3 regions of the Exiguobacterium sp. s11 genome follow, and region 1 is predicted to be linked to each of the others. Evidence: riboswitches for the same ligand, from Rfam matches in the RefSeq annotation. Region 1 holds a riboswitch; each other region holds the start of a gene.
The links. A riboswitch is a leader RNA that binds a small molecule or an ion and turns the genes downstream of it on or off. The one in region 1 is predicted to bind thiamine pyrophosphate.
Positions count from the first base shown of each region.

Region 1 (4,219 bases):
AACGTACTTTTCCCGGATCCGTTTGCCCCGAGCAGCATCACCCATTCTCCCGTCTTCAGGGAAAATGTCGCATCGGTCAGCGGGTAAGGTGCTTTCGTCGATAATGCAGCGACGTGTAACAAGGCAGTGCCTGCTGTAGCGACTGGAGGAAGCACGTGAAGTCGCGCTGCTTGTGGTCCATCTATGGGTAACGTCTCTAACGTGTACGGATACAAAGAGGGAACAGCGATCCCTTTCGATTGAAGCTCTTTATACCCCTGCGGGAACAAATCCTGCGGATGCGCCGTTGCAGTCACCGATCCGTCTTCAAGTAAGATGATCTGATCGACATACGGCAAACAGACATCGAGTTGGTGCTCGATCAAGACGATCGTTAAATCATGTTCTTTCTGAATCCGAAAGATCAACGCCATCAGCTCGTGTTGCCCGATCGGGTCAATCTGAGCCGTTGGTTCATCTAGTAATAAAATCGTCGGCTCAAGTGCCAGGACCGCGGCGAGCGCGAGGCGTTGTTTCATCCCCCCGGATAGACTCGCGATTGGTGTCGAGAAGGGGAGAGGGAGACCAACGAGTGCGAGTAAGCGTTCAATGCGTTCCTCCATCTCTTCGCGTGGAATCGACCGGTTTTCTAAACTAAAAGCGATTTCGCGTCCGATCGTTTCCATGCAGAACTGTTCTTCTGGATTTTGAAATAAGACTCCGACCGAACCGGACCGGGTAACTGTACCAGTCTGTTCGACTTCGATCGTCTCCGGTGTCAGTCCGGCTAGGGCATGAAGCAGTGTCGTCTTGCCACTCCCACTGCGTCCGAGCAGAAGGGTCGTTCCGTGTTCGATCGTCAGCGATACATGATTGAGCACCGATTTCATCTGACCGGGATAGCGGATGCTGAGATCGTCGACAGTAATCATGCGACTTCCCGTTTCGCACGTCCTGCCGCAAACCCGTTCAAGACACCGGTCGCAACAAGGCGACGGATGAGAATCGCTGCAAGCAAGCCGCCGAGTAATGCACCACTAATCATTTGTAAACCTGTTGTCGCAAGCAACGTCGTCGTCGTGTAGTAACCGAATCCGTTCGCGATCAGACTATAGACGATGCTACCAATTGCGGCTCCAACACCCGATAACATCAATGTCCAGGTGTCATAACGGCGATAACGCGTCATCGCGAAGACGAGTTCCGCACCAAGTCCTTGGCAGACCCCGATCAGTAGAGCCGATAAGCCAAAGTGACTACCCGTGAACAGCTCGACGGCTGCCGCGACGATTTCCGCGATGAGGGCAGCACCTGGTTTTTGAATGATTGCTGCGACGAGCGGGCTCGCGATGATCCAGATCCCAAACATCCAGTTGGCACCGACTGGTCCGAAGATTGCAGATATCGGTAACCAGAGTGTTGACCAACCGAGATAGATGACGCCGCAAGCGACGGCGAGCATCATCATGACCATGATTTCTTTCATTTTCCAGTGTTGCATCGTGTTCGTCCTCCTTTAAGTGGGGGAGACACCAAAAAAGACCGCCCTCCGTAAAAAAGAGAGCGGTCCTCAGAAAAACTGCGCGCAGCAGGAGTCATTGGATGTGATCGCTCCACTTTCCTACGCTAGTATGAACTAGATCAGGTTCGAAGGGTCCGAAGTGAATCGTCTCAGCCAAATGGGCTCCCCTAGTGGATATGGTAATAGATGATACGCTGTTCACTTTAGGCAATCTTCTGTCTATTGTCAAGACACAAAAAAACGATACGCCACGAAAGGCGTATCGTTAAACGACTTATTTGTTGTCTTCGTTCTCTTCTTTTGCTTCTTCTGAAGACTCTTCCGTAGCTTCCGCTTCGTTGTCTTCGCCAGCTTCCGCTTGTGCCTCAGCTTCTGCTTCTTCGATTTCCTCAAGCTCTTGTTCAAGCGTTGATTCGACGACAGCTGCGACTTGAATGTCGCCTTCTGTGACGATACGGAAATCTTTTTGTTCCGGAAGATCAGCTACAGAGATCGAATCGCCGATTTCGAGGTTTGTGACGTCGACTTCGACGTTCTCTGGTAATTTATCTGGTGTTGCTGCGACTGTTACTTTAAAGAGTGTCTGTGACAGGAATCCACCGACTTTAGCACCAGCTGCTTCGCCGACGAGTACGACGTCTGCTTCGACTTCTGTCTCTTCATCCATTTTAACGGCGATGAATTCAACGTGATCGACAGTTGGTGTGAATACATCCATATCACGACGGTTGATTAAGACGTTAATATTTTTACCGTCGAGTTTCAGTGAAATCAAGACGTTCTCACCGTTTTCTCGAACGATTTTAAGCAATTCTTTTTCTTCAAATGCGATTGGTGTACTTTCCACTTTGTAACCATACACGACACCAAGAGCTTTTCCTTCATGACGTAATTGTTTACGGAGTGAGCGTGGACGTACCTCGCGTTTTTCGGCTGTTAATTTAACTGACATGTTCATTTCCCCCTTGAATTTGGTATAGCCCTCAAAAGGTAATGAATGTAGGAGCAGGACAAGTCCTGAACAATTTAAATATGCTAAGACAATCGGTTCCAGACTCGCATTGAATCTGACGCTTTCGTGACTTTGCATTTCTCTCCCAGGTCATTACGCTGATATTGAGAAACATGTGTGAGTAAGTCACCGTTTGATGCGGTGCTAGTGAGTTTATACCCCTATGTTTTAAATCCTTAAACCTCTATTTTTTATTTTTTAAAGTCGAAAGACCTCCAAACCGCTTGAAATCAAGGGTTAAGAGGTCTTTCATTTTTCTCATTTTTTATGGTGATGCGTTGGTTTTCACGGACTAATACTCGGATGAGACGTTCGATGTGCCGCATCGTCGTGTGTCCCATCGTTGAGATTTGGAGCCATTGATTATGGACGAGATAGTCGCTTTCATATTGAACATGATAGCCCTGGATCCGGAGAGCGTCTCCTAAAGCGGTTGCCGACGGATGGACGATCGTCAGAATTCCCGGCGCTTGTGCTTCTTGAGTCGCAAGCAGGTTGAAACCAGTCGCTCGAACGGCCTGTTCGAGATAGGTCATCTTGATGGCGGCTTGATCGAGATCAAGGGCATCGAGCGCTGCCTGACAAGCAAGCAACAAGTTCGATGAGCCGGAAAAGGCGACGCCTTCCGCATAGAGTCCTAGATCCAGATAACGTGGAATATGTGGAGAAGGTAAGACGCGATCTATGTGACCGATGAACGCAAGACCCGGTAAACCACCAATTGCTTTTCCGGAGACGGTCGTGACGAATCTGCAGCCGTCATACGAGAAACGCCCGGTTCCGACGGCGCTGATCGCATCGACGATGAGTGCGGTTCGTTGTTCTAACAGCGCTTTTACCGCATCGAGATCGTAGAGGACGCCCGTTGACGTCTCACAGTGCGTCAACCAGATCCAGTCGTATTCCGTTTGATGCAGTTGACTCGCGAGTTGTTCCAAGTCTATCGGGTGACCGGGTGGAAGCGAGTGGACATCAAAGGACTTCCCAGCTCGTGCCGCGTGATCAATCAAGCGTTGACCGAACTCACCACCGTTTAGGATCAACCCATGTCCACTCAGTTGTTGTGCGACGATATCGTTGGCGAGGGTGCCACTGCCGACAGCCATCGAGACATGTGGTAAATCCAGCAACTGACACATCCGACCACGTAAATCTTGATCGAGCTGTCGCATCGAAGACGTCCGATGCGGGCGCGGTGCTTGTTGCGCCGCTTGGCGGACTGTTGGTGCAACCTCGACCGGACCGGCTAGAAAATGCAGAGGACGTAAAACGTCCGCGATGACGGATCGTTCGTATGTTGCGCGTGACAACAACATCGGTACGAACTGGGCATCGCCACTACCGAGCGTTGCTGAGATTGGGGTGAAGCCGAACCGCGCATATAGTTTAGCTTCCCGTGTCGTACCACTGATATAGACATGATCAATCGTTTCCCGCTCCAAGTAGACCATCAAAAAGCGCATCAATTGCATGAACGTACGACTATTGCGGTATTCGGGACGAACGCTGAGTAAACGGATTTCCGCTGGGTCCGTCAGTGTCTCATCTAACGTCACGCCCTTTTCTTCAAGCGAAAAAGGACGATGCTTTCGAATAGCAATCATCGCGACGAGTCGATCGTCTTCCTTGCCGATCAGATAGGTATTTTGATCATGAAACCGGTCAATCCGTTTCCGTTCGGTGTTCGGTTGATGTTGCGGAATCTC
Region 1 covers NZ_JACSNF010000001.1:193,593-197,811, reverse strand. The annotation lists gene KNQ12_RS01200 (ABC transporter ATP-binding protein) at 1-911, opposite strand, end outside; gene KNQ12_RS01195 (ECF transporter S component) at 908-1,480, opposite strand; TPP riboswitch at 1,581-1,680, opposite strand; gene KNQ12_RS01190 (50S ribosomal protein L25/general stress protein Ctc) at 1,776-2,453, opposite strand; gene KNQ12_RS01185 (GNAT family N-acetyltransferase) at 2,744-4,219, opposite strand, start outside.

Region 2 (4,219 bases), on a different contig from region 1:
CATAAGTGAGGAAAACGATATATGCTAAAAAAACTAATTTCTACCATTGTTTTAGGGGCATTACTTACAACAGGTACACAACCGATCGCGGCAGCAACGATTAAAGAAAAAAAGGCTGAAAATGCCGCTGAACAACGTAAATTAGAAAAAGAGATTAAAAAGCAAGAAGCTAAAATTTCAAAAGAACAACGTCAAATCAATCGAATCGACGCAGCGATTAACGAAAAGATTTTCCAAGTTTCCGAAAAAAATAAACAAATTAAACAGTTAAGCAATCGAATCGATGAGTTAAAGGCAGACATCGTTCGTTACGAGGAGATGCTACAGAAGCAGGAAGAACTACTCGGTGATCGTTTACGTGTTTTCCAAGAAAACGATGGAAACTCGATTAAGTGGGAAGAAGTCATTTTTGGATCAAAGGATTTAGGTGATTTATTCAGCCGTGTCATGGCGGGTAAAAAGATTGCTGAACAAGATGATAAAATGATTTCAGATTACATCGCGACGCAACAAAAATTAGCAGAAGCAAAGCAAGCACTCGTTGAGAAAAAAGCGGAGCAAATGCAAGAAAAGAAAGTATTGCTTGAACAAAAAAAAGCGTTGAAAGCTCAAATGAAAGAGCGTAGTGCTACACTCAAAAAATTACGAAAAGGGAAGACGAAGTTTACGACAGAACTGTTAGACGCAAAAGAACTGCAAGCGACTCTCGAAGCGCAAGAACGTGCGATTGCGGCAGCGAAGGCAGCGGCTAAAGCAGCGGCTGAAAAAGCAGCAGCAGAGAAAGCGGCAGCTGAAAAAGCTGCTAAAGCAAGTGCTCAAGCAGCAAAACAAGCCAATAAGAATACAGAATCAACAAGTTCAGATACAACACCAATCGCTTCAGGTGGTGGGAAATTTGTCCGACCATCTTCTGGTGGGGTATCACAAGGATTCGGACCAGCTAGTGGAGCAAACGGTTATACATTCCATAATGGCGTCGATTTCAAAGGTCCCGTCGGATCTCCGATCGTCGCAGCAGCAGCCGGAACCGTCATTACAGCATCAGGTGGTGGACCTTACGGAAACCACGTCATGATTTCGCATTTCTTGGATGGAAAAGTCTATACGACGGTTTACGCTCATATGAGCTCATTATCTGTTCATGCAGGACAAACGGTCTCTCAAGGTCAGCAAGTCGGAACACTTGGTAGTACAGGGAATTCAACAGGACCACACTTACATTTCGAACTACATGTCGGAGGCTATCAATACAGTGCTTCTTCTCCTTTAAATGCAGTCAATCCATTGGCATATCTGTAATCAAAACGGGCTTCGGCTCGTTTTTTTTTCTTTCCTATGCTACAGTTAAGGCGAAACGAATACTTGAGCAACTAGGGGAGCTGGAGGAATCCGGCTGAGAGGAAAACCAATCTGTTTTCGACCCTATTACCTGAACTGGATAATACCAGCGTAGGAAAGTTGAGCCGAACGGATACCGGAATGCGTGTATAACGCTTTCGTATAGCGTCGACTGCTTTTTTACAGCGGTTGACGCTTTTTTGTCGGTCACGACTCCCTTATATTGCTCGATGGGAAGGTGAAAAGAATATGAAACATGTACTGACGATTGCGGGATCCGACTCCGGTGGTGGAGCTGGGATTCAAGCAGATTTAAAAACATTTTCAGCTTTAGGCGTTTATGGAATGAGCGTCCTGACAGCTGTCACGGCGCAAAATACGTTGGGTGTTCAAGCGGTGGAAGAGTTATCTCCAGAAATCGTAGATGCCCAGTTAACGTCGATTTTTTCAGACATTCGTGTCGATGCGATCAAAATCGGAATGGTCTCGAATGCGCAGACGATTCGTGTCATTGCTACACATCTCCGCAAACAGACAGTTCCGATCATATTAGATCCCGTCATGGTCGCTAAAGGGGGACATGCCTTATTACGGACGGAGGCTGAACAAGCATTGATTTCGGAGCTTTTACCGCTTGCGACACTCGTCACACCAAATTTACCGGAAGCGGAGCGTTTAACAGGACGATCGGTCACCAATCTAGATGAAATGCGACTGGCGATGCATCAATTAGCTACACAGACAGGGGCAGTATTACTAAAAGGTGGACATCTCTCAGGAGCTGCGACGGATTTGTTGTTTGATGGGGAAGTAGAACACCGCTTCACATCGGAACGGTTAGACAATCAACATACTCATGGAACTGGTTGTACCTTATCTGCGGCGATTGCGGCGCGGATGGCGCTTGGAGAAGATTTGACAGATAGTGTAAGACAAGCAAAGAGCTATGTCACGGAGGCGATTCGTCATGGATTTGCTCTCGGACAAGGTATTGGACCGACACATCATTTTCATTCACTTTGGAGGGATACACATGTTTACGACCATTCTTGAACACAAACCACTCATTCACCATCTGACGAACACGGTGACGATCAATGACTGCGCAAACGTCACACTCGCTGTTGGAGCATCACCCGTCATGGCGGAAGATATTCGCGAAGTAGAAGAAATGGTTAGACTCGCGCAAGCTCTTGTCTTAAACATTGGTACGATCGATTCAGACATGCAAGCAGCTCAACGACTTGCAGCCGGTGAAGCGGGACGTTTGAATGTCCCGATCGTTCTTGATCCAGTTGGAGCAGGGGCAACGACATTACGTACTGCCTTTTCTAAAGAACTCATTGATCTCGGGTGTACGGTCATCAAAGGAAATACTTCTGAAATCAAGACGTTACTTGGGGAAGACGGACGAACTAAGGGAGTCGATGCTGCGGGAGATGCAATGATGGATCGAGAAAGTATTCGTGCATTCGCTCGCAAACACAAATCTGTCCTCGTCGTGACAGGTCCGAACGACTATATCACGGATGGAACGCGCGAAATGGAATTACATGTAGGAACACCTCGTCTAGGAGACATCACGGGTACGGGCTGTATGACGGCTTCCTTGATTGCGAGCTTCCTCGGCGCAGGATATACGGCGTTTGAGGCGGCTGTTCACGGAACATTCGTCATGGGAAAAGCAGGAGAACAAGCAGTCTCTGCGCAAGGTCTTGGTGATTTTAAACGAGAATTGTTCAATGCGATCAGCCTCATGACGGAGCAAGAACTGGTGGAGGTGACAGAACGTGTCAATTGATTACTCCATCTATGCAGTGACGGATCGTCGGTACCATCCTGGCGTCGCGATCGAGACGGTCGTTGAGGAAGCTGTTTTAGGTGGTGCGACGATCGTGCAACTACGAGAAAAAACCGCACAAGGAAAGGAATTCTACGATCAGGCAGTTCGGTTGAAAAGACTGACGGATCGACACGACATTCCTTTGATCATCAATGACCGGATCGATATCGCGTTACTCGTCGAAGCTGGTTTGCATATCGGACAAGAAGACATTCCTTTAACCGCAGCACGTCAACTTTTACCAGATGCCGTGATTGGTGTGTCGGTAGCCACTGTTGCACAAGCGATTGAAGCAGAGCGAGACGGAGCATCTTATTTAGGCGTGGGGTCTCTATTTGCGACGTCATCCAAAGCAGACGCTGATTCCATGTCGCATACGATGCTTCAGGCGATTCGGGAAGCCGTACGATTACCTTTAATCGGTATTGGTGGAATCACAGCAACAAATGTCTCCACCCTTCCCATCCCGCTAGAAGGGTACGCCGTCATTTCAGAAATTTTCGCTAAAGAAGATCGGCAACTCGCTGCGCAGCAAATGACAGATGCTGTGCGAGAATGGCATCAATCACTTCAGAACAGGGTATAATCCGTTCAGAGGTGATTGTATTGAAATGGCAGACGATCCGTTTTCGCGGCTATTGGATTCGATATCGGTTAGAACCACAAATCATTCGAGTCGATAATCAGGGGATCTACCATCTAGGAAAAGTCTTATTTCCGCGTCCTAATCGTATATCTTATGAGATGGCCCTTTTATTGAAAGAAAAGTATGAAAGACGCTACAAACGTCCGTTGTATATTAAAACGAGCTCGATTGCGACGGAAATTTGGGGACATACTCATTTAGACATCTATTACCGGGCACTTCTTCGTCTACCGATTCCGACTCGGCTACGACAGCGCTATTCGAACCGATTAGAGAGTACGAAAATCATTGATATCGGCGTACGCGCTGTCGATCAAAATCGAATCGTCTGGGATATCGGAGATTATGTTGGAGGATGGTTCGTATTTTGGCTCATTCGTAGGCGCATGCGC
Region 2 covers NZ_JACSNF010000006.1:101,552-105,770, forward strand. The annotation lists gene KNQ12_RS15480 (murein hydrolase activator EnvC family protein) at 22-1,299, shown strand; TPP riboswitch at 1,363-1,473, shown strand; gene thiD (bifunctional hydroxymethylpyrimidine kinase/phosphomethylpyrimidine kinase) at 1,588-2,391, shown strand; gene thiM (hydroxyethylthiazole kinase) at 2,372-3,139, shown strand; gene thiE (thiamine phosphate synthase) at 3,129-3,767, shown strand; gene KNQ12_RS15500 (hypothetical protein) at 3,779-4,219, shown strand, end outside.
Region 2: it holds a riboswitch for thiamine pyrophosphate, as region 1 does, so the genes downstream of both, thiD (bifunctional hydroxymethylpyrimidine kinase/phosphomethylpyrimidine kinase) here and KNQ12_RS01195 (ECF transporter S component) in region 1, are expected to answer to the same signal.

Region 3 (4,219 bases), on a different contig from region 1:
CGGCAGTCCCGAGCATAAAGCAAAAGAACGTGCGATGACGGAAGCCGCGGTTACACTCGTGAAAAATGATCAGCGGACCTTACCATTCAAACCGAAAAAGAATGCTAACGTTCTTGTGATCGCTCCTGCGGCGGATCAAACGGACAGCATGAAAAAGACGATCGCTTCCCTACCGAAGAATCGGAACTGGCACGTGACGACAGCGAATTACTCGGCTACTACGCTACCGCTCGACCAAAACCCGACATTACGGGCGCAACTCGATGCAGCAGATTACATCATCGTCGGTTCCAACGTCAACACGAGTGCTAAACTACTACCTACTGCACCAGAACAAGCGATTCCGGCTTCGATCTTCCGCTATGTGAAACAAACGGATACACCATCCGTCCTGCTCAGTCTCCGTAACCCATACGATGTCGCCGTTCAACCGGACGCACCGGCACACGTCCTCGTCTATGGCTTCAAAGGCGATCCAAACGGTCCAGACTCCGAAGCAGGCAATCTAAAATCAGCGGGACCGAACCTGCCTGCAGGTATCCGAGCGATCTTCGGAACGTTCAAACCGCAAGGCACTTTACCGGTTGATGTGCCGGTCTTTCAGAACGGTGTCTTTACCGATCAACTGCATCTCGAATTCGGTGACGGCTTTAAAAACTGGAAAAAATGATGACGTGATACACCAAAAGACCGAAGCTCCTTAAAGGATGCCTCGGTCTTTTAGTGATTGATACGGATATTCAGCTTCTTCTTTCGCACGATGGTAGACGCGGTATAACCAATAAGTCAGTAGTGCATAGACGACGATGACAAGAACAGCAGAAATGTAGCTCCCCATGCTATACGCTACCTTAAAGTTACGTGTCGAAGCGGATATACCGGATAACACGATTAATATCGGAATGATGTATCCAAGAAATCTTACTTTGACTCTACCAAGCATTCGTTGTACAGCATATGCTGCACTGATCACAAGTGCGATCACGATGATTTCCATTCCAATCCCTACTCTCACTAAATGGTATTCCTAATTCTACCATCTAGTGATTCAAGAAGATACCGCTCGTGCTGGAATCGTTTCGTAAACTGACGCAAATGTCTCTTCCGTCCACCCCATGTGCCAGAAGAGTAACTCATAGTAACAACTCGTCACGAAATGACGTTTCATCCGCTCGCGTTCCGTCGGGCTCGCTTGCTCCGCCAGCGCATCAAGCCGTGCAATCTGTTCAAAGACGACCTTTTCAAACCATTCCGAGCTATACGTGTCGATCCATTGCTGATAGATTTTTTCTTCCGGAGTACACGTCAGTAATTGCTGTCCGACTTCATAATACAACCAGTAACATGGCAAGATGGCAGCAATCGTCTCACCGAGCGTTCCTTCACTCGCATGATGCATGTGCGAGACATACGCATATGCTGTCGGTGCCGGTTCAAATGCTTCAAGGTCTGCTGCCGTAATACCGAGCGGCTCAAAAAATGATTGATGTAAGCTCAACTCTGCCTCATAAGTCGAAGTCGCATGTTCGGCAAGTGTCGCGATCGTCGCGAAGTCGTCTGCTTTTGATGCTGCCTTCGCTTGAATCTTCGCAAAATGTTTTAAGTAATAGGCATCCTGCATGACGTAATGCCGAAATTTCGAGAGCGGTAACGTCCCCTCCCCGATTCCTTGTACGAATGGGTGCGTAAAACTACTATCCCAATACGCTTGTGCCGCTTGTTTGATTTCTTGTGTGAACGTCATGATCTCATCCTCCTCGTTTAGTTATGAAACGAAAAAACACCACCCCGAAACACACGGGCATGGCGCAAGAAGAACAAGACTTGACGCCACTTCCCTCCGTAAGTACGAACTTAATCAGGTTCAAAGGGTCCGAACGTCTTCGTTCGTCTCAGTCGGTCTACCGACTCCCCTAGTGGTCATTATTCGATTCAAATTCACTATAGCATGCTGAAAACGGAAGTCAAGTTGTCTCCTTTTCGCTATACTATGGAGTGTCAGAAGACGGATATCGTCTCCATCTGCAGACCGATTCCGAACAGACATCGTTCCCGTACACTAAATTTAGTACCTGATACTATAATTCATTCTGTTACTTACAATTGGAGGATTTCATTATGCATACACCAACAAAAATCATGGCATCAGCCGTTATCGCTTCTGCTTTATTACTCCCAACAGCCGCATCCGCCGAACAAGTCGTCGATAAGACGATCGTCACACTCGGGGAGTCGCTCGGCGCAAAAGATAAAGCATGGGTGCTTTCACGTCTCAATGCACCGGAAGGCATCACACCGATCATCGCCACTTCTGCTGACGAGGAAAAATATCTCGGGAAAAACATCCCACAGTCGCAAAAAGGCGGCAACATGTATTCGTCGGCTAAAATCGAACTGACGGAAAAAGGAGATGGACTCTCCGTCTCGACGGAAAACATCACATGGGTGACGAAGGATATGTATCTCAACGCTCTCGTCACAGCGGGTGTCAAAGATGCCGACATCACGATTACTTCCCCTTACAAGGTGACCGGGACATCGGCACTGACAGGAATAATGAAGGCGTACGATCAAACTTCCGCTGAAACCGGGATAAAGTTAAGTGACGAACGCAAGGATTTAGCACAGCAAGAATTATTGGTCACATCAGACGTTGGAAAAACGGTCGGCACGGATAAAGTCGCTGACTTGATGAATGAGATCAAGGCTGAGATCGCCAATCAAAAACCGGAAACCAAAGTCGAGATCGAAAACTTGATCGTCCAAGTCATTCAAAATAACAATATCCAGTTGTCTGACGCACAAATGGACCGGTTGACGAATCTATTCAATCAAATGGAGCAAGCGAACATCAACTGGGGACAAATCGAAAGTGGACTCAAAAATGCGGGACAAGACATCCATGCCTTCGCAACATCAGAAGAAACGAAAGGGTTTTTTGCTAAACTATTCGATGGACTCAGTGACTTCTTCAGTTCAATCGCAGGTGTGTTCAAATAATTCAGACTTCCGTAACTGACAAAAAAATAGTAAACTAGATGTATCTGAAACGAAAGGTGGTGTGAAAAGATGGACTTTGCCGCGTGCAAACACTGGTTGATGGAACAATTGTATCTGTTGCGCGCGATTTTTCATGGAATGGCGTTCTAAGGCACCCGTCTGCCCTTTTTTAGAACTTCATGATTGAAAAATACAGCAAAGCGCATCTTTCACACGATAGGGAGAGTGCTGTTTGCGCTCTCCTTTTTTTGATGCGCGCGAAAGGATCAACTTACTATGATGATTTGCGACATTCAACACCTGACCAAACAATTCGGAGGCGAGACAATTTTAACGGATGTTTCCCTCTTCTTAAACGAACACGACCGTGTCGGTCTGATTGGACGAAACGGGAGTGGTAAAACGACATTACTCCGCTTGCTTGCTCGCCTTGAGCAACCGGACGGTGGTGTCATCTATCAAAAGAGCGGTTTGACGATCGGCTATTTAGAACAACTTCCTGTATATAGTGAGACGATGACCGGACTCGACGTCCTTTGGACAGCGTTTGAAGACATCCTCGCGATCCGTTCTCGGATGCAACAGTTGGAGCAAATGATGGCGACAGCACCAGAGAATCTTGATGCGTTACTCGCACGATATGCGGAAGCGACGAATGCGTTCGAACAAAAGGATGGCTATCTACTCGACTCGAAGATCGAGCGCATGGTGAACGGGTTACACCTTCGTCCGTTACTCACTCGTCCTTTCCACCAGTTGAGCGGTGGTGAACAGACGAAGATTTGTCTCGGTCGCATGTTACTCATGGAGCCAAATCTACTCATTCTTGATGAACCGACGAACCATCTCGATTTAGCTGCCGTGGAATGGCTGGAGCAGTTCTTACGGGACTATACAGGGACCATCCTGCTCGTCTCTCACGACCGGGTCTTCTTAGACGCCGTCGTCACCTCGATCGTTGAACTCGAAGACGGTGAACTGACAGCCTATATAGGGAACTACAGCGCGTTCGTCGTCGAACGAGAACGTCGCTTGATGGAACAGTTCCACGCCTACCAAGAGCAACAGAAAAAAATAAAGAAAATGAAGGAAGCGATTCGTCGACTCCGGCAATGGGCAAACGAAGCATCTCCACCGAGTGAGAAATTATTCCGTAAAGCAAAATCGATGGAACGGGCACTCGAGCGGATCGAACGGATTAAACGACCACAACTCGAAG
Region 3 covers NZ_JACSNF010000002.1:279,120-283,338, reverse strand. The annotation lists gene KNQ12_RS09085 (glycoside hydrolase family 3 protein) at 1-670, shown strand, start outside; gene KNQ12_RS09080 (hypothetical protein) at 701-997, opposite strand; gene tenA (thiaminase II) at 1,049-1,744, opposite strand; TPP riboswitch at 1,819-1,925, opposite strand; gene KNQ12_RS09070 (DUF1002 domain-containing protein) at 2,119-3,000, shown strand; gene abc-f (ribosomal protection-like ABC-F family protein) at 3,280-4,219, shown strand, end outside.
Region 3: it holds a riboswitch for thiamine pyrophosphate, as region 1 does, so the genes downstream of both, tenA (thiaminase II) here and KNQ12_RS01195 (ECF transporter S component) in region 1, are expected to answer to the same signal.